2 regions of the Microbacterium sp. Root61 genome follow, and region 1 is predicted to be linked to the other one. Evidence: predicted binding sites of a transcription regulator. Region 1 holds the regulator's gene; the other holds the start of a gene.

The links. Region 1 encodes LexA, which represses DNA repair genes until DNA is damaged. Its sites were predicted from a motif close to TCGAACANNTGTTCGA; they were not measured.
Region 2: ASD65_RS03590 (HNH endonuclease signature motif containing protein) is a predicted target of LexA. The motif match lies at 13,004-13,019, and genes of this name have one in related genera.

The regions. Positions count from the first base shown of each region.
Region 1 covers NZ_LMGU01000002.1:474,678-490,068, reverse strand. The annotation lists gene ASD65_RS18555 (glutamate ABC transporter substrate-binding protein) at 1-654, opposite strand, end outside; gene ASD65_RS18550 (amino acid ABC transporter ATP-binding protein) at 740-1,537, opposite strand; gene ASD65_RS18545 (TrmH family RNA methyltransferase) at 1,632-2,426, opposite strand; gene rplT (50S ribosomal protein L20) at 2,531-2,914, opposite strand; gene rpmI (50S ribosomal protein L35) at 2,947-3,141, opposite strand; gene infC (translation initiation factor IF-3) at 3,214-3,855, opposite strand; gene ASD65_RS18525 (DUF1844 domain-containing protein) at 4,162-4,530, shown strand; gene ASD65_RS18520 (pyridoxal phosphate-dependent decarboxylase family protein) at 4,523-5,911, opposite strand; gene ASD65_RS18515 (SseB family protein) at 5,976-6,773, opposite strand; gene priA (bifunctional 1-(5-phosphoribosyl)-5-((5-phosphoribosylamino)methylideneamino)imidazole-4-carboxamide isomerase/phosphoribosylanthranilate isomerase PriA) at 6,757-7,503, opposite strand; gene hisH (imidazole glycerol phosphate synthase subunit HisH) at 7,569-8,222, opposite strand; gene hisB (imidazoleglycerol-phosphate dehydratase HisB) at 8,219-8,833, opposite strand; gene ASD65_RS18495 (histidinol-phosphate transaminase) at 8,830-9,924, opposite strand; gene ASD65_RS18490 (LysM peptidoglycan-binding domain-containing protein) at 9,956-10,333, opposite strand; gene lexA (transcriptional repressor LexA) at 10,593-11,285, shown strand; gene ASD65_RS18480 (hypothetical protein) at 11,351-12,832, shown strand; gene ASD65_RS18475 (dipeptidyl-peptidase 5) at 12,867-14,846, shown strand; gene hflX (GTPase HflX) at 14,856-15,391, opposite strand, start outside.
Region 2 covers NZ_LMGU01000001.1:737,754-753,144, reverse strand. The annotation lists gene ASD65_RS03665 (SulP family inorganic anion transporter) at 1-250, opposite strand, end outside; gene ASD65_RS03660 (GyrI-like domain-containing protein) at 388-984, shown strand; gene ASD65_RS03655 (VanZ family protein) at 1,048-1,506, shown strand; gene ASD65_RS03650 (sensor histidine kinase) at 1,479-2,558, opposite strand; gene ASD65_RS03645 (response regulator transcription factor) at 2,555-3,214, opposite strand; gene ASD65_RS03640 (M15 family metallopeptidase) at 3,301-3,900, shown strand; gene ASD65_RS03635 (PadR family transcriptional regulator) at 3,993-4,571, shown strand; gene ASD65_RS03630 (ABC1 kinase family protein) at 4,609-6,315, shown strand; gene ASD65_RS03625 (hypothetical protein) at 6,332-7,282, opposite strand; gene ASD65_RS03620 (cold-shock protein) at 7,573-7,776, opposite strand; gene ASD65_RS03615 (PPOX class F420-dependent oxidoreductase) at 8,347-8,748, shown strand; gene ASD65_RS03610 (NUDIX hydrolase) at 8,780-9,502, shown strand; gene ASD65_RS03605 (M18 family aminopeptidase) at 9,568-10,863, shown strand; gene ASD65_RS03600 (amidase) at 10,860-12,230, shown strand; gene ASD65_RS03595 (VOC family protein) at 12,252-12,599, shown strand; gene ASD65_RS03590 (HNH endonuclease signature motif containing protein) at 13,030-14,310, shown strand; gene ASD65_RS03585 (NYN domain-containing protein) at 14,495-15,058, shown strand; gene ASD65_RS03580 (aldo/keto reductase) at 15,159-15,391, shown strand, end outside.

The DNA of each region.
Region 1 (15,391 bases):
CAGGCCGGCGAGGATGACGTTGTCGGTCGAGACGGCGACGACGGATCCGTTGCGCAGCGGCTCGAGGCAGTTCGAGTACGTGTCCGTCAGCAGGACCTCGGCACCCAGCGCTTCCAGGTTGGCCGCGGGCGTAGACCCGGTCACCGAGCAGACGGGCTGCCCCACCAGGTCGTCTTCGGACTTGATGTCGTCGTTGTCGGCGAGCACCAGAATCGACTGACCGGCCATGTAGTACGGGCCCGCGAAGGAGACGACCTCCTTGCGCTTGTCGTTGATCGTGTAGGTCGCGATGACGATGTCGACCTCGCCGTTCTCGATGAACGGCTCGCGGTTGGCGGAGACCGCCTCGGTCCAGGTGATGCCGTCTTCGGGGATGCCCAGCTCGGACGCGATGATCTTGCCGATTTCGACGTCGAAGCCCTCTGGACCGTTCGGACCCTTGAGGCCGAACAGCGGCTGGTCGAACTTCGTGCCGATCGTGATCTTGCCCGCATCGGCGAGCTTCTCCATCGTGCTGCCCGCGGCGAAAGTGGGAGCCGGCTCCGGCGTGGTGGTCTCTCCGCCGCCGCCGGCGTCGCCGCCTGTGGCGCATCCCGAGAGCAGGAGCGCTCCGGCTGCGGCCACCGCGAGCAGACTGAGTCGTGTCTTCTTCATGTCGTACCTGTCCTTTGCTGTGGAGGGGCTGGTTGTGCCTGCCCCTGCGTGGTCCTGACCGCGGTACGGCGGCCGAGGCATGGTGTCAGTGGTCGAGGATCTTCGACAGGAAGTCTTTGGCCCTCTCGCTCTGAGGATTGGTGAAGAACTGGTCGGGGGTGGCCTCTTCGACGATTGCGCCGTCGGCCATGAACAGCACCCGGTCGGCGGCCTTGCGCGCGAAGCCCATCTCGTGGGTGACGACGATCATCGTCATGCCGTCGGCCGCGAGACCGATCATGACGTCGAGGACCTCGTTGATCATCTCGGGGTCGAGCGCGCTGGTCGGCTCGTCCATGAGGATCAGCTTCGGGTCCATCGCGAGCGAGCGAGCGATCGCGACGCGCTGCTGCTGGCCGCCGGAGAGCTGTGCAGGCATCTTCTTGGCCTGGTTGGCGACGCCGACGCGATCCAGCAGCGCCATCGCCTTCTCCTCGGCCGCCTTGCGCGAGAGCTTGCGCACCTTGATCGGGCCGAGGGTGACGTTCTCGAGCACCGTCTTGTGCGCGAAAAGGTTGAACGACTGGAAGACCATGCCCACATCGGCGCGGAGGGTGGCCAGCGCCTTCCCCTCCTCCGGGAGCGGTACGCCGTCGATGGCGATCTTGCCCGAGTCGATGGTCTCGAGCCGGTTGATCGCGCGACACAGCGTGGACTTCCCGGAACCGGACGGACCGATCACGACGACGACCTCGCCGCGGCTCACGACGGTGTTGATGTCCTTGAGGACGTGCAAGTCGCCGAAGTGCTTGTCGACGTGTTCGATGACGACGAGCGGCTCACCGCGTCGGACGCTGATGTTCGAGGTCTTCGGCGCGGTCGATGGTGTCTCCGGTGTCGCCATGTCCCCACCCTAGGGGGACGGGCCGCGTCACGGGGAGCCCCTTGCGGCGAGCTTTACCGGACTGTAACAGGACCGGAATCGAGCAGGCGTGGGCTTACGCGCGCTGAGCGAAGGCGGTCTCGTAGAGGCAGACGCTCGCCGCGGTGGCGAGGTTCAGCGACTCCGCGCTGCCGTAGATGGGCAGGCGGAGCGACCTGTCGGCGAGGGCGAGGGATGCCTCGTCGAGGCCCCGCGCCTCGTTGCCGAACAACCACGCGGTGGGCTCCGACAGCAGTGAGCGCGAGGCGAGGAAGTCATCGCCTCCGACGTCGGCAGCGATCACGCGCATGCCTGCGCTGCGCGCCAGTTCGATGACGGTCGGCAGCTCGACGCCGACGGCGACCGGGAGGTGGAAGAGCGATCCGGTGGTGGCACGCACGACCTTGGGGTTGTACGGATCGACGGTGCGGCCGGTCAGGACGACGGCGTCCGCGCCCGCGGCATCCGCGGCTCGGATGATCGTGCCGAGGTTGCCCGGATCGCGCACCTCTTCGCAGATCGCGACGAGGCGGGGCGAGGCGGCGAACACGTCGCGCACGGAGGTCGGCGACTGCCGGGCGACGGCGACGATGCCCTGTGGCGTGACGGTGTCGGCCATCGCGGCGAGGACGGCCTCGGTCGTGAACACGACCTCGATGTCGGCATCCCGTGCCGCGTCGCGGACGTCGGTGTGACGCTCCAGCGCGGACGGCGTGGCGTACAGCTCGACGAGAGTGTGCGGGCGATGCGCGAGCACCTCCCGAGCGGCCTGCGGGCCTTCGAGGAGGAACAGACCGGTCTCTTCACGGGCGCTGCGCTTGGTCAGTTTCGCAACGGCACGCACGCGCGGCGACCGCGGGTTCTCGAGCACGGATCCAGTCTACGGGCGCGCCGCACGGAATCCGGTATCCCGGGTGGGCCGGGTACGCGAAAGGGCGCCCACCCTGAGGTGGACGCCCTTTCTGCAGAAACGGATTACGCGGTCTTGGCTGCGTTCACGTCGCTGGGCAGTGCTGCCTTGGCGGTCGCGACGAGCGACGCGAAGGTCGCCGGCTCGTGAACCGCGAGCTCGGCGAGCATGCGACGGTCGACCTGGACACCCGCGAGGCCGAGGCCCTGGATGAAGCGGTTGTACGTGAGGCCGTTCTGGCGGCTCGCAGCGTTGATGCGCTGGATCCACAGACGACGGAAGTCGCCTTTGCGCTTGCGACGGTCACGGTACGCGTAGACGAGGGAGTGGGTGACCTGCTCCTTGGCCTTCCGGTACAGACGCGAACGCTGTCCGCGGTACCCGGAGGCGCGCTCGAGGATGACGCGACGCTTTTTGTGGGCGTTTACGGCCCGCTTGACTCTAGCCATGTCTTCTTATTCCTAACTTGCGTCGGTCCGCGTCAGCGGCCGAGGAGCTTCTTGGCCTGCTTGACATCACCGGGGGCCAGGACCTTCTCCTGGTTGAGGCGACGCGTGCGACGGCTGGACTTGCCCTCGAGGTTGTGGCGCATTCCGGCCTGCTGCTTCATGAGCTTGCCGCTCCCGGTGACCTTGAAGCGCTTCTTGGCACCCGAGTGGGTCTTCTGCTTCGGCATCTGCCTGTTCCTTCGTTGATGTGCCCCGGGGGGCTTGGTTGTTCATCCCGCGTAGCGGGAGTCTGTGGGGCCTTACTCGGCTTCGGTCGAGTCCGGCGTGTCCGTGTCGTCGTCGGATGCCTCGCCGGCACCGCCCGGACGCGACCCGCGGGCCGCTTCGCGGTTGGCAGCGCGCTGGGCGTTCTGCTCCGTCTTGACCTCGGACTTGTTCTTGTGCGGGGCGACCACCATGACCATGTTGCGACCGTCGATCATCGGATTCGACTCGACGGTGCCGAACTCGGCGACGTCCTCGGCGAACTTGCGCAGGAGTCGCACACCCTGCTCGGGGCGCGACTGCTCGCGACCACGGAACAGGATCATCGCCTTGACCTTGTCGCCCGACTGCAGGAAGCCCTCGGCACGCTTGAGCTTGGTCATGTAGTCGTGCGGCTCGATCTTCAGACGGAACCGGACCTCTTTGAGGACGGTGTTCGCCTGGTTGCGTCGCGCTTCCTTGGCCTTCTGCGCAGCTTCGTACTTGAACTTCCCGTAGTCCATGATCTTGACCACAGGAGGCTTCGAGTTGGGGGCGACCTCGACCAGGTCGAGTTCAGCCTCCTGAGCCAGGCGCAGCGCCACCTCGATGCGGACGACGCCGACCTGCTCACCCGCGGGTCCCACGAGGCGGACCTCGGGAACGCGGATGCGGTCATTGGTGCGGGGATCGCTGATGCGGAACTCCTCTTCGTGCGGGTGGTGACCACCACGACACGGAATGCGTCGCGGGCGGAAGAGGAGTCATTCCACCCGGCTCAGCGCGAGCGCCGGCTCTGCACCCAGACCCATCATGGGCAACCCCGTCCGAAGCGGACGGGGCGGAGTGCGTGACCCGGTAGCCTGGAACGGCAAGCGCGGGTGGGATGTAATCCTCTTTCGATCCGGGGCACAACACCCCGAAGACCGCATCAGTTTAGCAGAGAGAACCACGTGAACACGATTCGGGACACCGACGGCCAGCTTCCGGAGGAAGGGACGGCTGTGGATGACGCACGCCAGGCCCGCTGGGAGGAGCAGGAGCGCGCGGCATCCTCGGCCACGCGCGACATCGCCGATGTGCCCGCCGTCGAGGTCATCACGACCGCCGCGGTGCACCTGATGAGCGCCTCCGCCGTCAAGGTCGGCCTCGCCGACGACCCGGCGACCCAGATGGATCTGGACGAGGCGCGCAAGCTCATCAACGCCCTCGCCGGACTCATCACGGCCGGAGCGCCGGAGATCAGCGACATGCACGCCCGCTCGCTGCGCGACGGCCTCCGCTCGCTGCAGCTCGCCTTCCGCGAAGCATCGGTCATCCCCGACCCGATCGGCAAGGGCCCGGGCGAGAAGTGGACGGGTCCGGTCAACTAGCCCGGATACCCACCGCCGCGGCACCGCGGGCGACGGCGTCGACGGTGCGCCGCACCGCCTCGGCGTCGGTCCCGCGGTTGCTGACGGCGAAGCGGATGATCGTGCGCCCGCGCCAGGCGGACGACGATGCCCACACGGTGCCCTCGGCGCGCAGCCACTCCCCCAGCGCGGCCGTGGTCGCGTCATCCGGTCCCGCCAGGCACACCTGGGTGAAGACGACATCGTTGAGCACCGTCATCCCCGGGATACCGCGGAAGCCGTCCGCCAGCCCCGCGGCCGCCTCGACCAGTCCGTCGACCAGACCTGCGACACCGGTGGCCCCGAGCGATCGGAGCGCCGCCCACACGGTCACGCCCCGCGCGCGGCGCGACAGCTCCGGAGTGCGGTCGTAGGGCTCGGAGATACTCCCGACCGCCGGCAGATAGGCGGCGTGCGCCCCGAGCGCGGCCGTCATGGCCGCCTCGTCCCGGACGATCGCCACGCCGCAGTCGTACGGCACGTTGAGGGTCTTGTGCGCGTCTGTCGCCCAGGAGTCGGCCGCAGACATCCCCGCGACGAGATGATGCAGTCGCGGACTCGCCGCCGCCCACAGCCCGAATGCTCCGTCGACGTGCACCCACGCGTCGGCGGCGCGGGCGACCTCGATCGCGCCGACGAAGTCGTCGAACGCCCCGGAATGCACGTCGCCCGCCTGCAGCGCCACGATCGCCGGCCCGTCGTGCGCGGCAAGGGCACGGGCGAGCCCGGCCACGTCGATGCGCCCCTGCTCGTCGGCGCCGACCGTCATCGGCGCGCCGAGCCCGCTCATCCGTCCGGCCAGCACGACCGAGGTGTGCACGGCATCACCGGCGAGGAACAGAATCGGCGGGCCGCCCTGGATCCCGCGCTCCGGGTCGTGGCCGCGAGCCCGCAGCACCGCGTCGCGGGCGGCGAGCAGGCACGCGAGATTGGCGCTGGTCGCCCCCGTCACGAAGCCGACACCGCTCTCGCGGGGCAGGTCGAGCGCGTGCAGCAGCCAGGCGGCCGCCACCTCCTCGACCGCGGAGGTTCCCGGTGTCGGCTGCCGGGACCCGGTGTTTTGGTCCCACGACGACACCAGCCAGTCGGCGGCCAGCGCCGCCGGATAGGCCCCGCCGATCACGAAGCCGTAGAAGCGCGGCGAGCCCATCGCCATGAGCCCGGGACCGATCGCCTCGGCGAGCTCGTCGATGACGGCGGCGGGGTCGGCGCCCTCATCGCGCCAGCGCCGATCGAGGCGTGCGAGGACACCGTCCACATCGACCTCGGGGCGGATCGGGCGCTCGCCCACCGAGTCGAGCCACGCGCGGGCGTGCCGGTGCGCGGCATCCAGAGCCGCGCCGTATTCGCCGTCGTCAGCCATCGAGGCACCCCTGCGGCGATCCTTCCGCTCCGGGTCGCCGGCCGCAAGGGCCGGCACGATGCGGTCAGACCGACTGAATCAGCTTGACGGTGAGGGAGTCCACCAGTACGGCGATGCGGTTGTCCGCCGCCCAGCGCCGCGCCAGGCGCGCCAGCACAGCGTCGAGTTCCGCCTGGTCCAGGCCGTGGATGAGTTCGAGCAGCACGACGAGCTCCGGGCCGCGGAGGCGTCCGGACGGGTCGCCCGCCTCGACCGACAGGTCGAGCACGGCGAGCTCACCGGCGACGCTCTCCTGCAATCCGGTGAACACCTCGACCGAGGTGACCGCGGGCTCCCACGCGTGCCCCTGCGCGATCGCCCACACGGCGGGGCGGCGGATGACGAACTCGGTGTCGGACGTGGGGTCCACCACGATGAGGTCGGTGTCATCGGCTGCGGCGGCCAGCGCCGTGCGCACACCGTCGGCCGGCACCGGCCGAGCCGCGGCATCCCATCGCGACAGAGCCGCGACGGACGTGAACACGGGCAGCACGCGCCGGCCGTCCGGAGCGGCGACCGTGACGATCGACAGCTCCTGCGTCTTGTCGACGACGAGCCCGTGCGCGCCGATGCCTTCGTCGCCCTTCTCGGCGACGAGCGGGATCAGCAGGCGTGCCGTGCGATACGCGTCGATCACCGCGACGGGACTGCCCTGCCCGGCGTGGAACGCGATCAGGGCGCGCAGCAGCGCCGGGTCGGCCGAGCCGTCATCCCCGGAGTGCGGGTTGGGCTCGAACCGCCGCCCTTCCCAGGGCACGCCCGCGGAATCCGCGTGCGTGTGCCCGTGGTCGGAGTGACCGGGCTGATCAGCCGCCTGCGACATCGAGCGCCTCGGCGAGCGTGAACGCGCCGGCGTACAGGGCCTTGCCGACGATCGCGCCCTCGACACCGAGCGGCACGAGCTCGCGCAGTGCGGCGATGTCATCCAGGCTGGAGATCCCGCCGGAGGCGACGACCGGCTTGGGGGTGCGCGTGACCATCTCGCGCAGCAGTTCGATGTTCGGACCCTGCAGCGTGCCGTCCTTCGTGACGTCCGTCACGACGTAGCGGGTGCAGCCGGCGGCCTCGAGTCGCTGCAGGACGGTCCACAGGTCGCCGCCGTCGCGGGTCCAGCCGCGTGCGGCGAGCGTCGTGCCGCGCACGTCGAGCCCGACGGCGATCGCGTCGCCGTACCGGCCGATCACGTTGGCGGCCCACTCCGGGTTCTCCAGCGCCGCGGTGCCGAGGTTGACGCGCGTGGCGCCGCTCTCGAGCGCGGCCTCGAGCGAGGCGTCGTCGCGGATGCCGCCGGAGAGCTCCACCTGCACACCGCGGACGGCCTTGATCGCCTTGCGGAGCACGGCGGTGTTGTTGCCGCGGCCGAAGGCGGCGTCGAGGTCGACGAGGTGGATCCACTGCGCGCCCTGGCGCGCCCATTCCAGCGCTGCGTCGACGGGGTCGCCGTAGCTCGTCTCGGTACCCGCCGCGCCCTGCGTGAGGCGGACGGCCTTGCCGTCGGCGACATCGACGGCAGGAAGGAGGATCAACTCGGGGGTGGACGCGAAATCGTTCATGGCTCCCAATGGGGGTAGGCGGGGTATGGCGGCGGGGAGATCACTCACCCGCGGACGGCACGAGGTCAGAGCGTAGTCGCGCTGAGCCCGCCGATCCAGTTGGACAGGAGCTTGATGCCGGCGTCGCCGGACTTCTCCGGGTGGAACTGTGTCGCCGACAGCGGGCCGTTCTCGACCGCGGCCAGGAAGGGGGACGCACCGTAGTCGCACCAGGTCAGGATCGGCTGCCGATACTGCGGCTGGACGTCCATGACCCACTTCTGCACGCCGAACGAGTGCACGAAGTAGAACCGCTCGTCCTCGAGGCCGTGGAAGAGTCGCGACCCTTCGCCGGGCTGCACGGTGTTCCAGCCCATGTGCGGCAGCACGGGCGCATCGAGCTCAGTGACCACACCGGGCCACTCCCCCATGCCTTCCGTGTCCACGCCGCGCTCGACGCCGAGCTCGAACAGCACCTGCATGCCGACGCAGATGCCCAGCACAGGCCGTCCGCCGGCGAGACGCCGGCCGATGAGTTCATCCCCGCGGCTGGCGCGCAGGGCGTCCATGACCGCGCGGAAAGCGCCGACACCGGGTACGACGAGCCCGTCGGCCTCGGCGACCAGACCACGGTCCTTCGTGAGTCGCGCGTCAGCCCCGGCCGCCGTCAATGCCTTGACGGCGGAGTGCACGTTTCCCGATCCGTAGTCCAGGACCGCGACGAGCGGCGTGCGGGTCACAGAGCGCCCTTCGTGCTCGGGATTCCCTCCACGAGGGGATCGAGGGCCTTGGCCTGGCGGAACGCACGGGCGAACGCCTTGTACTCCGCCTCGGCGATGTGGTGCGGGTCGCGGCCGGACAGGACGCGGACGTGCACCGTGAGGCCGGCGTTGAACGCGATGGCCTCGAACGTGTGCCGCACCAGCGAACCGGTGAAGTGCCCGCCGATCAGGTGGTGCTCGAAGCCGACGGGCTCCCCCTCGTGCACGAGGTAGGGACGACCGCTGATGTCGACGACCGCCTGCGCGAGCGCCTCATCCAGCGGCACCAGGGCGTCGCCGTAGCGGGAGATGCCGGACTTGTCGCCGAGTGCTTCGCGGATCGCCTGGCCGAGCACGATCGAGATGTCTTCCACCGTGTGGTGCGCGTCGATGTCGGTGTCCCCGGACGCCCGCACCGTGAGGTCTGTCAGCGAGTGCTTGGCGAACGCCGTGAGCATGTGGTCGAAGAACGGGACCGTCGTGTCGATGTGGCTCACGCCGGTGCCGTCGAGGTCGAGCGACAGCTCGACCGTGGACTCACTCGTCGCGCGGCGCAGCGACGCCGTACGGTGCTCGGTGGGGCGGGTCATGAGGCCGAGTCTATCGAGGCCAGCGCGTCCAGGAACGCGGTGGTCTCCGCCTCCGTACCCGCGGTGACGCGGAGGTGGCCGGGGATACCGACGTCCCGGATGAGCACACCGCGGTCGTATAGCGCGCGCCACGTCGCGGCCGGGTCGGCGACGCCGCCGAAGAGAAGGAAGTTCGTCCACGATTCGTACGGTTCGTAGCCGAGGGCCGCCACCGTCGCGGCGATGCGCTCGCGCTGCAGGACGATGTCGTCGACCGTGCGCAGCATCGTGTCGGCGTGACGCAGGGCGGCCGTCGCGGCCGCCTGGGTGAGCGCGCTGAGGTGGTACGGCAGCCGCACCAGCCGCAGCGCGTCGATGACCGCGGGGTCCGCAGCGAGGTATCCGACGCGTGCGCCGGCGAACGCGAACGCCTTGCTCATCGTGCGCGACACCACGAGGCGCTCACGGTCGGGCAGCAGCGTCAGCGCGGAGCGCTCGTCCCGCGGTGCGAACTCCTGGTACGCCTCATCCACGATGACGATGCCGTCGGTCGCGTCGTAGACGGCCTCGATCACATCGAGCCGCAGCGGCGTGCCCGTGGGGTTGTTCGGCGCGCAGAGGAAGACGACGTCCGGTGCCGCGTCGGCGACCTGGGATGCGGCATCCTGTGCCGTCAGCGTGAAGTCGTGGCCGCGCGTCCCGGCGATCCAGGACGCGCCGGTGCCCTGAGTGATGAGCGGGTACATCGAGTACGTCGGAGCGAAGCCGAAGGCGGTGCGCCCGGGCCCGCCGAATGCCTGCAGCAGGTGCTGCAGCACCTCGTTCGAACCGTTGCCGGCCCAGATCTGCTCACGCGTGAGCCCGTGCCCCAGGTAGTCCGCGAAGCCCTCACGCAGCGAGGTGAACTCGCGGTCGGGATATCGGTTCACATCGCGCAGGGCGAGAGCCACGGCATCCAGGATGTCGTCGGCGACCTCTTCGGGAACGGGATGCGTGTTCTCGTTCACATTGAGGGCGACGGGCAGCGGGGCCTGCGGGGCGCCGTAGGGCGTCAACCCGCGCAGATCGGCACGCAGAGGGAGGTCTTCGAGACGGGCACTCACCTGTCCCATCGTAGAGCCGTGCGCGTACCGCGTCGGCCGCTCAGTGACCGGCGGTGTACTCGGCGGGGATCGCGAGCTTCTGACCGGCGGCGAGCGTCGCGCCGTCGAGTGCGTTGAGTCGTTCGATCGCGGAGACCACGTCACGCGGGTCTGCGTTCGGCGCCACCGACAGTGCGATCGACCAGAGCGAGTCGCCGGACATGACCGTGACGGTCTCGAAGGAACCCGCGGGTGCGCCCGCGTCACGCGAGGCGACCGCGACACCGCCGCCGATGATCGCCGCGGCAAGGGCGACGATGACCGGAAACGCTGTGACCGCTGCAAGCACGCGACGACCGCGCACCGTGATGCGCAGGCGCGTCGCGCTGCCGGTGACGGGTCGAACGGCGACGTGGTTCGCGATTCCGATGGCGGTCATGGCTCCTCCTAGGTGGGGAGAGATTCGCATCCGCACCTCGGCCGGGAGGAGCGGGTGCGAATCTCTATTCCGAAGTTATCTTCGAAGTTTTAGGATGTCAAGTGGATGTTCGGAGCCGGATTCTTCGAACACGACACGCGAACAAGTTGCCGACGAAGTCGGCTCGAACCGGATACGGTTTCGATGTGAACACCCCACCACGGGGCTCCGACATTCGAAGACGGGTCCTCCGCACGGCCCTTCAGACAGGAGCAGGATGATGACCGAGACGACGTCTGGGTTGGGTGGGCGCGAACGGCCGCAGACCCGCCGACGCAAGAGCCTGAGCGACAAGCAGATGGCCATCCTCGAGGTGATCCAGCGCTCGATCGCACGCCACGGCTATCCGCCGAGCATGCGCGAGATCGGCGACGCGGTCGACCTGAAGTCGCTCTCCAGCGTCACGCACCAGCTGAACCAGCTCGAGCTGAGCGGCTACCTGCGGCGCGACCCGGGCAAGACCCGCGCGATGGAAGTGCTCATCGACCTGCCCGGTACCTCGACCGAGAACCCCGCCGACAGCGCACCCGCCGTCGGCGACGCCGCCCTGGTGCCGCTGGTGGGACGCATCTCCGCCGGTGTGCCGATCACGGCCGAGCAGCAAGTGGAGGAGATCTTCCCGCTCCCCCGCCAGCTCGTCGGCAAGGGCGACCTCTTCATGCTCAAGATCGTCGGCGAATCGATGATCGACGCGGCCATCTGCGACGGCGACTGGGTCGTCATCCGATCGCAGTCCACCGCCGAGAACGGCGACATCGTCGCGGCGATGCTCGACGGCGAGGCCACGGTCAAGACGTTCCGTCGTCGTGACGGCCACACCTGGCTGCTGCCGCGAAACTCGGCCTTCGAACCGATCCTCGGCGACCACGCCACGGTGCTGGGCAAGGTCGTGGCAGTGCTGCGCGCCGTCTAGGCGCTTCTTCCGGCGTGACCGGCCCGAGCGATAGTGTGACGACACATCACTCGAAGGGGACCGCCATGTCCATGGATGCCGCTGAACTTCGTGCCGAAATCGATCGGCTGCGCGCCGAGAACGAGGCGCTGCGGGCGGTCACCGCGCCCGCCCCGGAGCCGGATGAGGTCGCGCCTCCGTCCCCTCGACGTGCGAACTGGTGGCGGGGGGCGCTCTCGGCCTTATGCATCACCGTCGCCGGCATCCTGGTGCCCGTCTCGATCGTGGCTGCGTGGGCACGCACGGAGCTGGTCAGCGAGGAGTCGTTCGTCCAGACCTTCGCACCTCTCGTCGACGACGCCGGCGTGCAGCAGCTGATCATCGACCAGACCTCCACCGCCGTCGACGAAGCCCTCGACATCCCGTCCTTCACCAACGATCTGTTCGATGGGCTCGCGACTCTCGATCTTCCGCCCCGGGCCCAGAGCGCAATCGATCTGATGCGTGTCCCGGCGGCGGCAGGACTCCAGAACCTCGTCGACTCGTCGATCACGCGCGTCGTCGAGTCCGATGCCTTCTCCGCGGTGTGGCAGCGCTCGCTTCTGGCCAGCCATCGCGCCCTCGTCGCGGTCGCCACCAACGACGAGTCGGCGGCCGTCAGTGTCGACAGCCAGGGCGCCCTCGGCATCAACCTCGGGCCGATCGTCGAAGAGCTCAAGACCACGATGGTCGACCAGGGGTTCGGCTTCGCCGCCTCGATCCCGGCCATCGACCGCACCATCGTGCTCGTGCAGTCCGATGCGCTCCTGCTGGTGGGCACCATTTACCAGCTCGCGGTGACGCTCGGCTGGTGGCTGCCGGTCATCTCGCTGGCGCTCTTCGCCCTCGGCATCCTCCTGGCCCGTCGCCGCTCCACAGCGGTGCTCGGCACGGGCGTCGCGATCTTCGTGGGCGCCGGGGTGCTCGCCGCCGGACTCAGCGGGGCGAGCGTCGTCCTGGGCCTGAGCGCCGGATCGCTCGGCATTCCCGCCGCCACCCTCGACACGATCTTCTACGCCGTGGTGGGCGCCATGCGCGACACCGCGATCGTCCTGACGTTCCTGGGCCTCGTCATCGGCATCACCGCGTGGCTCGCCGGGCGGTGGGCTCCCGCCGCACGCGTGCGCTCCTTCACCGGCTCGCTCACCACGAGCGCCCGCACGGGACTGCAGCGCCGCGGCTTGAACACCGGCCGCTTCGGAGCGTGGCTGCACGCGCAGCGCACGCTCGTGCGGCTGATCATCCTCGCGCTGACGGTGCTGCTGCTGTTCGCACTGCGGCCACTTTCGATCGGCGACATCCTGCTGACCGTCATCCTGGGTCTGGTCGTCTGGTTCATCGTCGAGCTGCTGCAGCGTGACCCGGCGCTCGTGGTCGAGACCGAGGCCGACGCCGAAGCCGCTGTCGACGCCGCCGCGCCCGAGGAGGACGAGCTGGTCTCGGTGGGCGTGGATGCCGTCACCGTCGTCGATGATGCGCCCGTTGCGGACGCACCGCCGACGACGGGGAAGCGTCCCCCTAAGCGTTGACGCTCAGGCCGGTCCGCACCCGTACGGTGGAGGCATGACCGAAACGCTCCCCTACGGCGCCTGGCCTTCCCCGATCTCCGCGCGCGATGTCGCCGCCGGGGCCCACCCCGTCGAGGGCGGCCGCTACGTCGGCGACGAGATCTGGTGGCTGGAGCGGATGCCGTCCGAGCGCGGTCGATCCGCGGTGCGCCGCGCCGCGGCATCCGGAGCCGAGCCCGAGACGCTCCTGCCCGCGCCGTGGGACGTGCGCTCGCGCGTGCACGAGTACGGCGGCGGCGCGTGGACCGTCGCGGACGGCGTGCTCTACTTCGTGGAGAGCTCGGACCAGCGCCTCTGGACGATGGTGCCGGGTGGTGCACCGCGGCCGCTGACACCGGCTGAAGGCGGCATGCGGTTCGCGGATCTCGTGATGTGGGGCGACCGCGTGCTGGCCGTGCGCGAAACGGACATCGAAGGACGGATGCCGCAGCGCGACATCGTCACCGTTCCGGTCGACGGATCCGCGGCTGAGGACGCCGCTGCGATCGTGTCGGTCGTGGCGGGCAGCGACTTCGTGGCGTATCCGCGTGTCTCGCCCGACGGCGCGCGGCTGGCGTGGATCGCGTGGAACCACCCGAACATGCCGTGGGAGGCCACGAAACTGCGCGTGGGAGAACTCGTCGACGGTCGCGTCGCCGGCTGGACGACGGAAGTGGGCAACCCGGGTGAAGCGCCGCAATCGGTCCTGCAGCCCGAATGGGTCCCCGGGGTCCGGCGGTACGCGACTCCGGAGGTCACCCCGGGGCCAGAACTGCTCTATGTCACGGATTCCGGTGGCCGCTGGAATCTGCACCGCGTGGGCTTCGACGGGATGAGCTCGCCGGAGGCGATCGCCCCGGTCGACGCCGACACGGGCGGCGGACTGTGGAACCTCGGCATCCGCTGGTACGTCCCGCTGCCGGGCGGCCGGATCGTCTCCGTCCGCACCAACGGTTCGGACTCGCTCTGGCTGCAGCAGCCGGACGGCTCGGCGCGGGAGATCCCCTCACCGGTGACCGCGCGCGTGCTGTTCACCGACGTGCGCGGAAGCCGCGTGCTGTTCGCCGGCGCCGGGGCGACCACGCTCGGCGGCCTGTGGGAGCTCGACCTCGACGCCACCGACCCGGCACCGCGCCTGGTGCGCAGCGCGGTGGACGAGTCCCCGGCCCCAGCCTGGCTGCCGGTGGCGCAGTCGATCACCGTCGATGGCCAGCACGGAGCCGTGCACGCGTTCGCGTACCCACCGACGAATCCGGACGTGACCGGCCCCGCCGACGCGGCTCCGCCGTACCTCGTGCTCGTGCACGGCGGGCCGACCGCACACCGCGCGGGCGAGGCATCCGTCGACATCGCGTACTTCACGAGCCGGGGCATCGGCGTGCTGGATGTGAACTACGGCGGATCCACCGGCTACGGCCGCGAGTATCGCGAGCGGCTCAACGGTCAGTGGGGCATCGTCGACCGCGACGACGTGATCGCCGCAGCCTCCGGGCTCGCCGATGCCGGGCTCGCCGACGGTGCCCGCCTCGCGATCCGCGGCGGCTCCGCCGGCGGCTGGACGGTGCTGTGCGCCCTCACCGCCAGCGATCGCTTCGCCGCGGGGATCAGCCGTTACGGCGTGGCCGACCTGCGAGCCCTTGCCGCCGATACGCACGACTTCGAGGCGCGGTACCTGGACGGGCTCGTCGGGCCCCTCCCCGAGGCGGAGGCGGTCTACCTCGACCGCTCACCACTGTCGCACCTGGACCGCTTCACGACCCCGATGCTGATCGAGCAGGGCCTCGACGACCCCGTGGTGCCGCCGGCGCAGTCCGAGGCCGTCCGCGACGCGCTCGCCTCGCGCGGCATCCCGCACGCGTACCTGGCGTTCGCGGGCGAGTCGCACGGCTTCCGCCGGCCCGAGACGGTCATCGCGGCGCTGGAGGCCGAGCTGAGCTTCCTGGGTCAGGTACTCGGGTTCGAGCCCCTGGACGTGCCGAGGCTCGCGCTCGACTGAGCCGGGCGCCTAGACGCGATAAGGGGCGAGTTCCGCGGCGAGGCGCTCGGACACGAACGCGTGCAGCGCGGTGCCCTCGGCCTCGTGCGTCTGCGACACGATGTGTCCGGACCCGTGGGCGGCCGAGACCAGGTCGCCCCGGTCGTACGGAACGATGGCGCGGACTTCGACGGCAGGCAGCGGCAGGGCGGCCTCGATGGCAGCACGCAACTCGTCGATGCCCTCGCCACTGCGCGACGACGCGAACAGCGCCTTCGGCTCGAGTCCGCGCAGCACCAGCCGCGTGTCGTCGTCGACCAGGTCGGCCTTGTTGAAGACCACCAGCTCGGGGATGTCGCGCGCGCCGACGTCGCCCATCACATCGCGGACCGTCTGCAGCTGAGCCGCCGGATCCGGGTGCGCGGCATCGACGACGTGCACGATGACATCGGCGTCGGCGACCTCTTCGAGCGTCGAACGGAACGCCTCGACGAGTTGGTGCGGCAGATTGCGCACGAAGCCGACGGTGTCGGTGAGCGTGTACACGCGGCCATCGGATGCCTCGG
Region 2 (15,391 bases), on a different contig from region 1:
CTGCGGTGATCATGGCCGGGCGGCCACCGGTGAAGGCGATGACGACCGCGAGAACGAACGAGGAGAAAAGCCCGACGCGCGGATCGACGCCCGCCACGACGGAGAAGGCGATCGCCTCGGGAATGAGGGCGAGCGCGACCACCAGGCCTGCCACGACCTCACGAGTGAGAAGGCGGGGGCTGCGCAGCGCCTGCAGGACCGTCGGCTGGATCGTGTAGCGGCTGGAGTGGTCGGGCGCGAGTGCAGACACGGCGTTCCTGTCGAGAGAGGGCACGGGACGACGCACCGTTGCGAGGCGTGCGCCAGCCTACTTCGTCGCCGTTCGGCGCGTGATGTCCGACCGGCCTGGCATGCTGACGTGATCGACGTTCGGATCGGGGCTCAGCGGTGAAGATCGACCTCAAGAAGCAGATCTCGGCCTACACGGCTCCGCGCGGGTCGTTCGAGATCATCGATGTGCCGCCCTTGCGGTATCTGATGATCGACGGGCATGGCGACCCGAACGCTCAGGAGTACGCCGACGCGATCGCGACGATCTTCCCGGTGGCATACAAGCTCAAGTTCTTCAGCAAGCGGGAGCTCGACCGCGACTACGTCGTCATGCCGCTGGAGGCGCTGTGGTGGTCTGACGATATGGCGTCCTTCACCACCGATCGCGACAAGTCACGCTGGGACTGGACCGCCCTCAACCTCGTGCCGGACTGGATCACCGACGAGCAGTTCGCGGATGTGCGCGCCACCGTGGAGGCACCGGTGCTCGATCGCCTCCGGCTGGAGACCCTCGCCGAGGGGCGGTGCGTGCAGACCCTTCACCTGGGGCCGTTCGACGATGAGGGGCCGACTCTCGACGCTCTGCACCACGACTTCATTCCGGGCAACGGGCTGCGGATGACCGGCAGACACCACGAGGTCTATCTCAGCGACATCCGCCGCACCGAGCCGGCGAAGCTGCGCACCATCCTGCGCCAGCCCGTCGAGGACTGACCCGGGGCTCGCGGCGCCGAAACTCATACGCTCCCGCAACATCCGCTCACGTGGACTGGGACGATGACCGACCCCACCACGACCCGACGTGGCGGCATCCGCGTGCTCGCCGCACTCATCGCCATCGCGGCGGTCGCCGCCCTGACCTTGGCGCCGCGGTGGATCGTCGCGCCCGCCCGGGGCGCCTTCATGCGCCTGATGGATGCCGTGACCGAGCCGCTGCTTCTGTGGATTCCCTACGGCGAAGCCGAGCGCGTGCTCAACACGATCATGTTCGTGCCGCTCGGCGTGACGATCGCTCTGCTGCTGACTCGTCGCGCCTGGCCGCTCGCGATCCTCGCCGGTTTCGCCCTGTCGGCCGCGGTCGAGTATGCGCAGGCATCCATCCCCGGCCGGGTGCCGGACCCCGACGACATCCTCTGGAACACGATCGGCGCCGCCATCGGCGTCGCGCTCGTGACGATTCCACGACTCCTCGCTGCTGCGATCAGGGCTCAGCGCGCCAGGACGACGCGGACGTGAAGCCCGCCACTCTCGAGCGCCACCACCTCGAGAGCGCCCTCGTGGACCCGCGTGATCGATGCGACGATGGCGAGGCCCAAACCCACGCCGTCCGGCCCGCTCGCGCGTCGCGCGCGCCCTGCGCCGCGTACGAACGGCTCCGTGAGGGTCCCCACGATCGCCGGGTCCACCCGTGCGCCGGAGTTCTCGACCTCGAGAGCTCCGGTCGAGGACACCGACACCCGGATCCAGCCGTTGTCCACGTTGTGCAGCAGCGCGTTGCCGAGAAGGTTCGCCGCGAGCTGTTCCAGGAGCGTCCGATTGCCCTGCACGAGGCACGGCGCCAGCGACCTGTCGATACGGATGCCGCGTGCCGCGGCATCCGCTCGGATGTCGTCGACCGCGGCGGAGGCCACCGCCGCCAGATCCACGGGCTCCCGATCCAGGGTGACACCGCGACCTACGCGCGCCAGCGTCAGCAATGACTCCGTCGACCTGATCGCCCGCTCGTTCGTCGTGCGGATGCGCTCGAGGAGCGTTTCGACGTCGCGTCCGTCCGGATCCGCCTGCGCCACCTCGAGCATCGTGCGGATGATGGTGTGCGGGGTCCGCAGCTCGTGCGAGGCGTTGGCGGCGAAACGACGCTCCTCTTCGAGGGTGTGCGCCACCCGGTCGAGCATGGCGTCGAACGCGTCGGCGAGGTCGGTGAGCTCATCACGCCGACCGGGCAGTGCGATGCGGACGTCGAGGTCGCCGTCGCGGGCTCGGGCCGCGGCATCCGTGATCCGCCCCAGTGGTCGCAGGACGATGCCGGCGAGGATCCATCCGCCCAGGAGACCGAACGCGACGAGCAGGGCCATCGCCCACCACGCGTACTTGAGGAATACCTCGACGAGATCGTCACGGCTGGGTGCCCACCGTCCGCCGATGACCGCGAGATTGCCGTCCGGTACGAACCGAAGGACGAGGAAGCCGACGATGAACAGGGCGATGCCGGCGATGACGAGGAATCCGGCATAGCTCAGCGCGAGCTTGACGCGCACCGAGAGCCCGGGCTGCCGCGTCAGGGTCATGAGTTCATCCGGTAGCCGACGCCGGGCACGGTCTCGATCACCCAGGGCTCGCCGAGGCGCTTGCGGAGCGTCGAGATCGTGATGCGGACGGCGTTGGTGAACGGGTCGGCGTTCTCGTCCCAGGCGCGTTCGAGCAGGTCCTCGGCGCTGACCACGCCGCCACCGGCCGTCATCAGCACGTCGAGCACCGCGAACTGCTTCCGGGTGAGGGCGACGTACTGTCCATCGCGGAACACCTCGCGACGGAAGCGATCGATGCGGATGCCGGAGACTTCGACGATCGGGGGAGTGCCGGCCGCAGGGCGCCGGGCCAGTGCGCGCAGGCGCAGCACCAGTTCGCGCAGCGCGAAGGGTTTGGTGAGGTAGTCGTCGGCACCGCTCTCGAACCCGCTCGCCTTGTCGTCGAGCCGGTCGGCCGCCGTCAGCATCAGGACGCGCGGACTCTCCGGCTTTCCGGCGAGCTGTCGGGCGATCTCGTCGCCGTTCGGGCCCGGGATGTCGCGATCGAGCACGACGACTTCGTAGGCGTTCACCGCGAGCTGCTCGAGCGCGGAGTCGCCGTCGCCGGCGATGTCGGCGGCGATCGCCTCGAGGCGCAGCCCGTCACGGATCGCCTCGGCGAGGTAGAGCTCGTCCTCGACGATCAGTACACGCATGCGCCCAGCCTAGGTCGGCGGGTATATCGCCGGCGTATGTTCCTGCGCGTACGCCCTCGCAACACGCATCCGCGTGGGATGGGCACATGACTCGCAACCTCGCTCCCACCACACTGGTCACGCCGCCGTATCGGCTGCGGCGCCTCACCTTCGTCGCACTCGGCGTGTGTCTGGCCGCCCTGCTCGCGGCATTCGTGACGATCATCGTGCACAGCACGTTCGCCTCCGCGGTCGCTCCGTTCTCGCCGACCGCGGAGGAAGGACTCATCGCCGAGGGCATTGCGGTCACGGTGGTCGATGACCAGGTGCCCGCGATCGGGCGACTCGATCCGGCTCTGCTCGAGGCGATGCGTCAGGCGGCGACGGATGCGGCTGCCGATGGTCAGACGTTCCAGGTGACGAGCGGATGGCGCAGCACGCGGTATCAGCAGTGGCTCTTCGAAGACGCGGTCGAGCAGTACGGGAGCGCGCAGGTGGCAGGCGAGTTCGTCGCCACTCCGGAGCGCTCGAGCCACGTCACGGGCAACGCGATCGACATCGGGCCCATCGACGCGCAGTTCTGGCTGATCGAACACGGCGCGCGCTACGGCATCTGTCAGACCTACGCCAACGAGCGCTGGCACTTCGAACTCGCGACCGAGCCCGGGGGAGTGTGCCCCGAGATGAAGGCGAACGCCGCCGGATGAGTGCATTCGATTCTCACAGCCCACACCCACGTTCAGCGATATATCGTTATGTATCGCTGAGACTCGAACGAGTCGGCGCAGAGGAGGTCATCATGAGCGGTTCATTCATGGGAGACGGTTTCACGGCGCGAGGCCGTGGCGGCTCCGGACAGGGCTGGCCGACGACGGGCATCTGGGAGGCGATGGATCAGCTGCGCGGCATGTTCGAGCAGAAGGTCACGACTCCGCGGATGGGCCGCGGCGACGTGCGCACCGCGGTGCTCGCGCTGCTGGCGGAGAAGCCGATGCACGGCTACCAGATCATCCGCGAGATCGAGGAGCGCAGCAACGGCGCGTGGAAGCCCAGCCCCGGCTCGGTGTACCCGACGCTGCAGCTGCTCACCGACGAGGGGCTCATCAGCGCCCAGGAGTCCGACGGACGCAAGACCTACTCGCTCACCGCTGAAGGCCGTGCCGTCGTCGAGGCGGATGCCGAGAAGGCGGCTCCATGGGAGACCCCGGGTGCAGCGCGCGAGAGCGCACGCACCGGCGCGCTGCCCAAGGCCGGCTTCGACCTGGCACAGGCAGTCGCTCAGGTCGGTCGCACCGGCACTCCGGAGCAGGTGAAGCAGGCGGTCGACGTGCTGGACGAGGCACGACGTAAGCTCTTCTCCATCCTCGCTCAGGACTGACCGGGTGCCAGCGGCACGTCGGCGTCAAGGAGATTCGATGACCGACGTCGGCAATATGCGCGCCCGCTACCGCAGGATCATGCGGTTCGCCGCACGCTACATGGTGCAATCCTGGTGGTACGAGTTGATCCTGCCGAGGGTCGGCCTCGGACGGATCTCTGCAGGCAATCGTGCGGCGCGGGTGCAGCGGATCGCGCAGCGCTTCCACGTGCTGGCGGTGGATCTCGGCGGTCTCATGATCAAGGTCGGCCAGTTCATGTCGTCGCGACTGGACGTCCTGCCGCCCGAGATCACGAAGGAGCTCGAGGGGCTGCAGGACGAAGTGCCTCCGGTGGACTTCGCCGCGATTCGGGCCCGCGCCGAAGCCGAGCTCGGCGTGCCGCTGGAACGCGCCTTCGAGTATGTCGACCCGACACCACTGGCCGCGGCATCCCTCGGTCAGGCGCACCGCGCGAGACTGTCCGCCGCGGATGCCGCAGACACCGGTCTCTCGGACGTCGTCGTCAAGATCCAGCGCCCCGGGATCGATGAGGTCGTCGCCGTCGATCTCCGCGCGCTGCGTCGGGTCGCGCGGTGGCTCAGCCGCGTGCGCATCGTGGCCACCCGTGTCGACATGCCGTCACTGGTCGAGGAGTTCGCCTCCACGACGATGGAGGAGATCGACTACCTGCACGAGGCCGCCAACGCCGAGCGGTTCGCCGAGGATTTCATCGGTGATGCCCGCGTCGCGGTGCCCGAGGTGGTGTGGGAGCGCACGACCCGCCGGGTGCTCACCCTGCAGGACGTCACCGCGATCAAGATCAACGACGTCGAGGCGCTCCGCGCCGCGGGCATCGATCCGGCGGAAGTCGCCAAAGAGTTCGCGGCGGTCATGTTCGACCAGCTCTTCGCGGACGGCTTCTTCCACGCCGACCCGCATCCGGGGAACATCTTCGTCACGCCGCACCCTGCCGGCGACAGCGCGGATGCGGACGCACGGAGATGGCACTTCACGTTCATCGACTTCGGGATGATGGGCGAGGTCCCCGAGGGGCTGCGTCGCGGCTTGCGCCGTGTGCTCATCGCGGCGGCGTCCCGTGACGGGAAGGGACTGGTCGATGGGATCCGCGAGGTCGGCGTACTGCTGCCGTCTGCGGATACCGTAGAGCTCGAACGCGCGATGACCCACCTGTTCGCCCGGTTCGGCGGAATGGGGTTCGCGGAGTTGCAGGACGTCGATCCGCGGGAGTTCCGCGACTTCGGGGTCGAGTTCAGTGACGTCGTGCGGACGCTCCCGTTCCAGTTGCCGGAGAACTTCCTGCTGATCGTGCGGGCGATGTCGCTGACCTCGGGGATGTGCAGCTCCCTCGATCCCGCGTTCAACATCTGGGATGCGATCGAGCCGTACGCCGGCCGACTGATCCGCGAGGAGAGCGGCAACGTGGTGCAGGCCTTCGCGAAGCAGGCCGTGTCGGCGGCGGGCGTCGTCGCGCGGCTCCCGCAGCGCCTCGACGACCTTGCGACGCACATCGAGGACGGGCGCATCGCGGTGCAGACACCGCGCCTGGACCGCCGCCTCGATCGTCTCGAGCGCGCTGCGCGACGGATCGTGTCGGCGATCCTCTTCGCAGGGCTGCTGGTGGGAGGCATCCTGCTGCGTTCCGAAGACGCCGTGCTCGGCATAGTGCTGATGGCGCTGTCGGTGCTGCCGCTTCTGCACGCCCTGTTCGCCGGTGTGGTCGGCGGACGCCGCGGCCCGGGCTAGGGGCTAGCCGGCTGGATCAATACCAGCCGTTGGACTCCGAGTGCGACCACGCGCCGCACGCGGTGCCGTAGCGACCGGTGATGTAGCCCAGGCCCCACGAGATCTGGGTCGAGGCGCTGGTCTGCCAATCGGCGCCGGCGGAAGCCATCTTGCTGCCCGGCAGCGCCTGCGGGATGCCGTAGGCGCCGCTCGGGTTGGAGGCGTAGACGTTCCAGCCCGACTCACGGTTCCACAGCGACACGAGGCAGGAGAACTGGTCGTCGCCCCAGCCGTAACCGGCGATCATCGAGCGGGCGATGGCCTGTGCCTCGCCGGCACTCGTGCCCCCGGCGGCGTAGGAGGGTCGCGGTGTGCTCGACGAGGCGGCGGGCTTCGCGGCAGCAGCAGTTGCCGCGGCGGCCTCCGCCGCGCGCTGAGCCTCGGCCGCAGCATCCGCCGCCGCCTTGGCGGCTTGGGCCGCGTCCAGGCTGCTGCGCAGGCCGGTCACGGCGCCGTCGACGGATGCCGTGAGGGTGGTGACGTCGTCGGTCAGGTCCGGCAGCAGCGGCTCGGGCAGGTCCTTCGCGCCTTCGAGCTTGGCGGCCGCGGTCGCGAGCTCGGTCGTGTCGACGGTGATCTGCGGCGTTCCGATGTCGAGTCCGGATGCCTGGATATCGGCCGTGACGGTCGCGGCGGCGGCGATGCTCGTCTCGGCGTTGGTCAACGCGACCTCGGTCGCGGATGCCGTCTTGTCGACCGTCGTGAGGGTCGACATCGGCGCCGTGCGGGCGCTGTACGAGGCCAGCGCGAAAGTCGCGGACGTTCCGGACGCCGAGGGCTCCGACGCCGTGGCCGTGACCGCCAGTCCCGCGGCTGCCACGAGTCCGAAGGCGAGGCCGGCCGCGACGATGGCGGGGCGGCGACGGGTGCGGCGTTCGCTGAGGCGACGGTCGCGGCGGGCAGAGGACGAAGACGTGGAGGAGCGCATTAAACCGGTTTCGTATGGGGATCCGCGCCTCGGGTGGGCGCGCGGCGACCGCTTCCGCGGGCACAAGTCCCCGAGTCTGTCCTTGTTGTCTGGACAGGTCCGGTGCGTTACCTGAACGTTACTTGAGAGCGGGATTCTCGAGTAAGCGCAGATCGACAGGCGGTTTCGTCGCCGTCGGATGCTCGTAGGGCACCCCTGGAACGACGAAACGCCGCTCAACTCGAGCGGCGTTTGTCAGCACTGAAGACGATCGGGGCGGCCTGAGCCGCCCCGATCGCTGAGAGCTGGTGTCAGAGCGGCCGGATGTTCGCGGCCTGCATGCCCTTGGGGCCCTGCTCTGCGTCGTATTCGACCTTCTGGTTCTCGTTGAGCTCCTTGTAGCCGCTGGTGGTGATAGCGGTGTAGTGGGCGAAGAGATCCGCGCCACCGTCATCGGGCGCGATGAAGCCGAAGCCCTTTTCGGAGTTGAACCATTTCACGGTGCCAGTGGCCATCGTGTCATTCCTTTTACTTTTCGGGCCGCGAGTGCGACCAGGGGTGCCGCGCCGACGTGTGCGACGCGGACGGATGGGATGCGGCTCCTGCGAATGCGCGGGTGCCGATCGGGTCTGGGAGGTGGCGACCGCCGTCTGGGCGAGGTCGCGGGTCGAGTGCACGCCGAGGTCGACGCCGAGCGCGCTGTGCGCCTCGTAGCCGAGTGGGGTGACGCTCACGAAGCCGGCGTATTCGCCGGCAGATGCCGCGACGAAGACGTCGTCGTCAGCGCGACGCCAGTCGAGCGGCAGTCGGGACGAGGGGGTGGTGCGGGTAACGAAGGTCAAGAGTTCTTTCAGTGGAGCTGCGCGGCGATTCAGACGCTCGTGCGCGGGAAGTAGTAGGAGGGGCGGAGGTCGTGCGACGATCCGGGCGTCAAGCTGTCTGCTACTCCACAGTGAGGCAGTGGGTGATGACGCAAACCCGAGTGGGCAACACTCAGCCTAGCACGCGATTCTGTGAACGCCCGGATGTCGCCGGGATGAGGCGATGCAGGCCCTCCAGGATGCAGCGTGCAGAAGAATGGAACGGTGCCCACGCCAGACGAGATCATTCCCGCCAAGTATCGCCGACTGATCGAGTTGCCCCTCTATGGGCACCTCGGAACGATTCGTCCAGACGACACGGTGCAGGTCACGCCGATGTGGTTCGAGTTCGACGGTGAGCACCTCCGTTTCACGCACAAGACGACGCGTCAGAAGTACCGCAACCTGCGACACAACCCCTCGATGGCACTGTCGATCATCGATCCCGACAATCCGTTCCACTATCTGGAGATCGCCGGGAGCCTCATCGAGGTCATTCCCGACCCTGAGGGGGCGTTCTACGTGAGACTCCAGAACCGGTACGGCAATCCGAGCATCACCCCTCCCGCAGACAAGGCCGATCGCGTCATCCTCGTGATGTCGATCGAGCGCTCCACGAAGCAGTAGGCCTGTCGGTGAACCGGCGTAGCCTGAGCCAATGCTTCCGGACGACATCTCAGTGAGTGCGCGGGCTCAGCTGGTCGCCCTCGCTGAGCGTTCAGAAACCGAGCCGCCGCGCCCCGAGATTCCACGACGCTTTCAGATCTCCGCGGGCGACGAGGCTCGGCCGGCCGCGGTCCTGATGCTGTTCGGGGTGCTCGACGAGCTGCCGAGCGATCACGCAGCGCAGGCGCAAGCGGTGTCGCGGGATCTCGACGTGCTGCTGCTCGCCCGCGCATCGACCTTGCGATCGCACGCGGGCCAGATCGCGTTCCCCGGCGGTCGCATCGATCCCGACGACGATGGCCCCGTCGCGGCCGCACTCCGTGAGGCTCGCGAAGAGACCGGACTCGACCCGGACGGCGTCGAGATTCTCGGTTCTCTCGAGGTCGTCCCCTTGGCGTACTCGCTGCATCTCGTGACGCCTGTACTGGCCTGGTGGCGGCATCCGTCGCCCATCCGTGTGGTGGACGTCGCGGAGTCCGCCGCTGTGTTCCGGATGCCGGTCGCCGATCTCCTCGATCCCGCCAACCGCGGAGTGACGGTGATGCGTCGCGACGGTCAGACGTGGCGTGGACCGGCGTTCCTCGTACCGCACGTCGGCGGGGAACGGCTCGTCTGGGGGTTCACGGCCATGCTCCTGGACGGGTTGTTCGATCGCCTGGGATGGACAGAGCCGTGGGACAAGACTCGCGAGGTGCCGCTGGACCTCGACGACTAGGGCACGCCCTCGGTTCGTCGAACTACGATCGAGGCACTGCCCGTCCCCGTCAGAAAGGTGCGTCCGTGCCGTCTCGGTCTGCCGCCACACCCGCCCTCGCGCATGCCGAAGATCTCGCGGCGTTCGTCGAGGCATCCCCCTCCAGCTTCCACGCGGCCGCGCAGGTCGCGGACCGACTGGAACGATCGGGCTTCACACGTCTGAGCGAGGGGGATTCCTGGCCGACCGCCGTCGGTGGGCGGTTCGTGGTCGTGCGCGACGGCGCGACCATCGCCTGGGTGGTGCCCGCGAACGCTTCGGCCGCGACCGGGGTGCGTGTCTTCGGCGCGCACAGCGATTCGCCGGGGTTCAAGCTCAAGCCGAAGCCGACGACGGGCAGACTCGGCTGGTTGCAGGCCGGCGTGGAGATCTATGGGGGTCCGCTGTTGAACTCGTGGCTCGATCGGGAGCTGCGACTGGCCGGACGCCTCGTGCTCGATGACGGCACGAGTGTTCTGACCGCGACCGGCCCGCTGCTGCGTCTTCCTCAGCTGGCCATCCACCTCGACCGCGAGGTGAACGACCACCTGGCGCTCGACAAGCAGTCGCAGACGCAGCCGGTGTGGGGTCTCGGTGAATCCGAGTCCGCGGACATCCTCGACGAACTCGCACGCGAAGCGGGTGTGTCGGCAGGCCGGATCCGCGGCTACGACATCGTCACCGCCGATGCCGCCCGAGGCGCGACCTTCGGACGGGATGACGTGTTCTTCGCCTCCGGGCGTCTCGATGATCTCGCGTCCGTGCACGCCGGACTCGTCGCGATCGAGCGGGCGGCGGACGGGTTCGACGCCGATCACATCGCCATGCTCGCCGTGTTCGATCACGAGGAGGTCGGGTCCGGCACGCGCTCCGGCGCCGCCGGACCGTTCCTCTCCGACGTACTCGAGCGGATCTGGCTCTCCCTCGGGGCCGATCGGGAGGAGCAGATGCGCTCGCTCACGGCATCCTGGTGCGTCTCCAGCGACGTCGGTCACTCGGTGCATCCCAACTACGCGGACAAGCACGACCCTGTCGTCCAGCCCGTGCTGGGATCTGGTCCGATCCTCAAGATCAACGCGAATCAGCGGTATGCGACGGATGCGGCCGGCGCGGCCGCGTGGAGCGGGTGGTGCGCCGCCGCCGGGGTGGCCAGCCAGGAGTTCGTGTCGCACAATGCCGTCCCCTGCGGCTCGACGATCGGGCCGATCACCGCGACGCGTCTGGGCATTCGGACCGTGGATGTCGGCATCCCGATCCTGTCCATGCACTCGGCACGCGAGCTGGCCGGCGTCAGCGATCTGTGGGATCTCACCCGGGTCGCGGAAGAGTACTTCCGCGGATGACCGCTCGCACAGCCCGCGAGATCGCCGGGTCGGTCCGCTCCGGCGACGTCTCGGCGGTCGAGGTCGTCGACGCGCATTTGGCGGTCATCGCCGAGAAGAATCCGCGGCTCAACGCGCTGACCGTCGTGTTCACCGAGCAGGCGCGGGCAGCGGCATCCGTCGTCGACGCGATCGTCGCGCGCGGGGAGGACCCGGGGCCGCTCGCAGGCGTGCCGTTCTCGGTGAAGGAGAACATCGACCTCACCTGGTCGGCGACGACGAACGGATGGCGCGGCCTGGTCGACGCGATGCCCGCACGCGACGCCACCATCGTCCGGCGGATGCGCGAGGCGGGCGCGGTTGCGATCGGGCGCGGCAACATGCCCGATTTCGGAATGCGGTGGGACACCGACAACGATCTGTTCGGGCGCACGCTGAACCCGTGGAGCGCCGAGGTCAGCCCCGGCGGATCGAGTGGGGGAGACGCGGTCGCCGTCGCGACCGGAATGAGTGCCCTCGGGCTCGGAAACGACTTCGGTGGGTCGCTGCGCATCCCGGCGTATGCCGTGGGTGTGTACGGTTTGCGGCCGTCGCGCGGGCGGGTGCCGCGCTCAGCGGTCAACGGCCAGCCGGTCGCGTTGACGCTGCAGCAGTTCTCGGTGAACGGGCCGCTCGGTCGCTCCGTCGACGATGTGGCGCTCGCGCTCGGCCTCCTCGAGGGCGTCGACGTGGACGATCCGATGTCGGTGGCGGCGGTTGACGTGGCGGGGCTGCCGCTGCGGGTGGGAGTGACGCGGAATCCACTCGGCTGGGGCGTCGACACCGAGGTGGCGGCGGGCGTCGATCGCGCGGCTGCGGCGCTGGCCGCGACAGGGTGGGACGTCGTGGACATCGAGCCGCCACGACTGGAGGAAGCCGCGGTGATCTGGCGTCGGCTGGCCTGCACCGACATGCTGCTCACCCTCGATCCGGCTCTGCTGCCCCTGCCTCTGGGGGTTTCGGCGACCGCGTTCCTGCGCGACAGCACCGCCGCCGCGCGGCCCTACGAGACCGCCCACGACTACGCCGACGCGTGGGCGCGGTGCGCGATGATCGCAGCGGATTGGCGGCGGCTGCAAGCGGAAGTGCCGCTCATCCTCGGTCCGGTGTCGACCTCCCGGATGGGTGCGCCCGACTTCGATCTCGGGGGAGGGGATGCCGCGACCCGCGCATGGCGTGACCTGCGCTTGACGGTTGCGGTGAATCTGCTCGGCCTGCCTGCGCTGGCCATTCCCACCGGGATGGCTGCGGATGGCCTGCCGTCCGGCGTGCAACTCATCGGGCCGATGAACGGCGAGACCTTCGTGTTCGACGCCGCGCGCGATGTCGAGGGTCTTCTCGGCGCGTAGTCGTCGGACTACCGTCGGTGCATGGAGTCCATGACGGATCTGTTCTGCATCATGTCGGTGTCGGACCGCGCCAGGTCGCTCGCCTGGTTCGAGGTCTTCTTCGGCCGACCGGCGGACGACATCATCGGCGAGGAAGCGCTCTGGCAGATCGGCGCGACCGGCTGGGTCGTCGTCGATGATCGCCGGGATCGTCCGGGATGCGGAGAAGTCACGATCGCCGTAACCGGACTCGACACGATCCTCGCTCGCCTTGCGGCCGCGGACATTCCACATGAGCCCGTCGAGACGTACTCGAACGGGGTGCGGCACGTCGTCGTTGCGGACCCGGACGGCAATCGACTGGCGCTGGCGGAGCCGCCGGCGGAGTGAGGGTAATGAGGGCCCGGCCGCCTCGGTGGGTGCGTGGTTTTGCGGCTTGTTCGCGCTTTGCCCCGTCCGCTGTGCGCGGGCCTCGCCCCTGTCTTTAGTGACGCCCACCGTCGATCAGGCTCGGCGACGCCCCTTGTAGTGCGTCCGACCGGGGGATCCCGCGTAGCCTGGCCGGCCGTCACCGCCCTGGATCTTCGCCGAACTTGCTAGGAATGTGCTGACGGGGATGTCGAGGCATCAGGTCGAATCACGTGATCGGTACTGGCGAGATGTCCGGATCGCGGGGTTGGTCGCTCCGCGGCTGGGGACGCGACTTGGTGAGATGGTCGGATCGACGCGGCCGAGTTGCTTGGTTCTTGCCGCCGGTGCCGTCGCCTCAAGGCGCCATCGGCTCGCTCGCAATGTCGGAGGTATGTTCTAATGTCGAGGTATGTCCAGCACCGTTGCCGACGAGGGTCTCCCTCCAGGCGATGACGGCTGGGTGCCTCCGTTCCCGGACGCGTTGGACCTGGTCGTGGAGGCGGAGGCGATGCTCGCGGTGTTCGCGGCGCACCGGTACGTGCGTATCGACGCGCTGCACCGGGAAGCGCTCGCGGACGCGGCGACCCATGGGTACCTGCTCACGGATGTGATCGAACGTTCCGTCCGTCTGGAGTTGGCGGCGGCGTTGTCGATCACCGAGTCGGCCGCGGGGTTGCTCGTCATGCACGCGGACGCCCTGGTGCACCGGTACCCGGGGGTCCTCGATTCGCTTGAGGGTGCGCGGATGAGTGCGCGGCACGCCACCGAACTGGTCGACCTGGTGGACACGGTCGAACCTGACCTGCGCGGGCAGGTGCTGGAGCAGGCGATCGGGTTGGCGGAGGCGCATGCGTTCGGGACGTTCCGTCGGAAGTTGCGGATACTGGTGGACAGCGTCCGGGCAGCCACCCTGGCCGAGCGGCACGAGCAGGCGCTCCAGCAGCGGCGGGTGGCGGTCACGCCGGCGGAGGACGGGATGGCGTGGTTCATGCTGTTCGGCCCCGCCGTCGAGGTGCACGCCATCCACGGCCGTCTCACCGCGATCGCCAAGGTCCTCACGGCCCGGGACGACGAGACCCGCACGTTGGATCAGGTGCGTGCGGACGTGTGCGGCGACCTCCTGATCGACGGCACCACCGACGGCACCCCCGCGGACGCGCGCGGTGTCCGCGCGACCGTCGTGGTCACCGTCCCGGCACTCACGCTGCTGGGCGACGACGACGGTCAGGCGACGGTCGAGGGCCTCGGCCCGATCCCCCTCGCGCGTGCCCGGGAGTTGTGTGGGTCCGCGGAGGGGTGGATGCGGGTGCTGACCCATCCGGAGACGGGGATGGTGCTGTCGGTGGGGCGGGAGAGGTATCGGCCGCCGCCGGAGTTGCGGCGCCTGGTGCGGTGGCGGGCGGAACGATGTATGGCGCCGGGATGCGGCATCCCGGCGGCGCGCTGCGAGATCGACCACACCGTGGCATGGGAACACGGCGGCACCACCGAACTGAGCAACCTCGCCCCGCTGTGCAAAGGCCACCATACGATCAAGCACCACGGCCGATGGCGCGTGCACCAGATCGCCGACAGCGGCGGCGCCCTGGAATGGACCTCACCCACCGGACGCCACTACCGCGTCGACCCCGAACGGAAAGTTCCCACCTTCACGCCATCGAGCAGCGAGGGCAGCATGGCGCCCTTCTGACCAGTCGGTCTTCGGCCAGCGACAGTCTTCGGTAGGCGGTGATCACATCGCCGGGGCCAACCAGGTGTTGGAGTGACTGCCACCCCCTGCACAAGTGCTCCGCGTGCCGGGGTCGACATCCGGCCCGCCAGGCCCGCACCCGTAGGATCGAGGACAGGGCACCGAGCCTTGCGATGGGGAGACGATGAGCGACAACGACGACCGCCAGACCTGGGTGCTGGTGGATGGCGAGAACATCGATGCCACCCTCGGTACCTCCATCCTCGGGCGACGTCCGCAGCCGGATGAGCGTCCGCGCTGGGATCGACTCCTCAGCTTCTCCGAACGGGTGTGGCGCCAGCCTGCTCGCGGCGTCTTCTTCCTGAACGCGTCGACAGGCATCCCGATGCCCTTTGTCCAGGCGCTCAAGGCGATGGACTACATCGTCGTCCCCCTCTCCGGTGCGCCGGATGAGAAGGTCGTCGACATCGCCATCCAGCGCACACTGCAGTCGCTGGTCAGTCGCGACGCCGACGTCATGCTCGTCAGCCACGACGGTGACTTCCTGCACGACCTCGCGGCCGTCGCGACAGGAGAGCGACGCGTCGGCGTCGCCGCCTTCACGGAGTTCCGCAACGCGGGCTTCGCCGCGCTCACCGGCGTCGAGAAGTTCGACCTCGAGTACGACGCCCGTGTCTTCGACGCTCCGCTCCCGCGCATCCGCGTCATTCCGATCGACGAGTTCGACCCGACCACCTTCCTCGACTGAGGTCGGAGCGCGTCCGCACGTTCCGACCGAAATCCCTGTCCTCGCGACACATTCCGAATCAGTTTCAGTAGTGCGTGAAACTTGGCTCTAGTCTGTGGGGATGACTCGAATCGGCGACAGCGCGCTCGACATCCTTCCTCTCTCGCTCGGCGGCAACGTCTTCGGGTGGACCGCCGACCGCGACACGTCGTTCGCGATCCTCGACACGTTCGTGGCGGGCGGTGGCGACTTCATCGACACCGCCGACGGCTACAGCTACTGGGTGCCGGGCAACACGGGCGGGGACAGTGAACGGCTCATCGGTGAGTGGCTCGCTTCTCGCCGCCCCGAGAA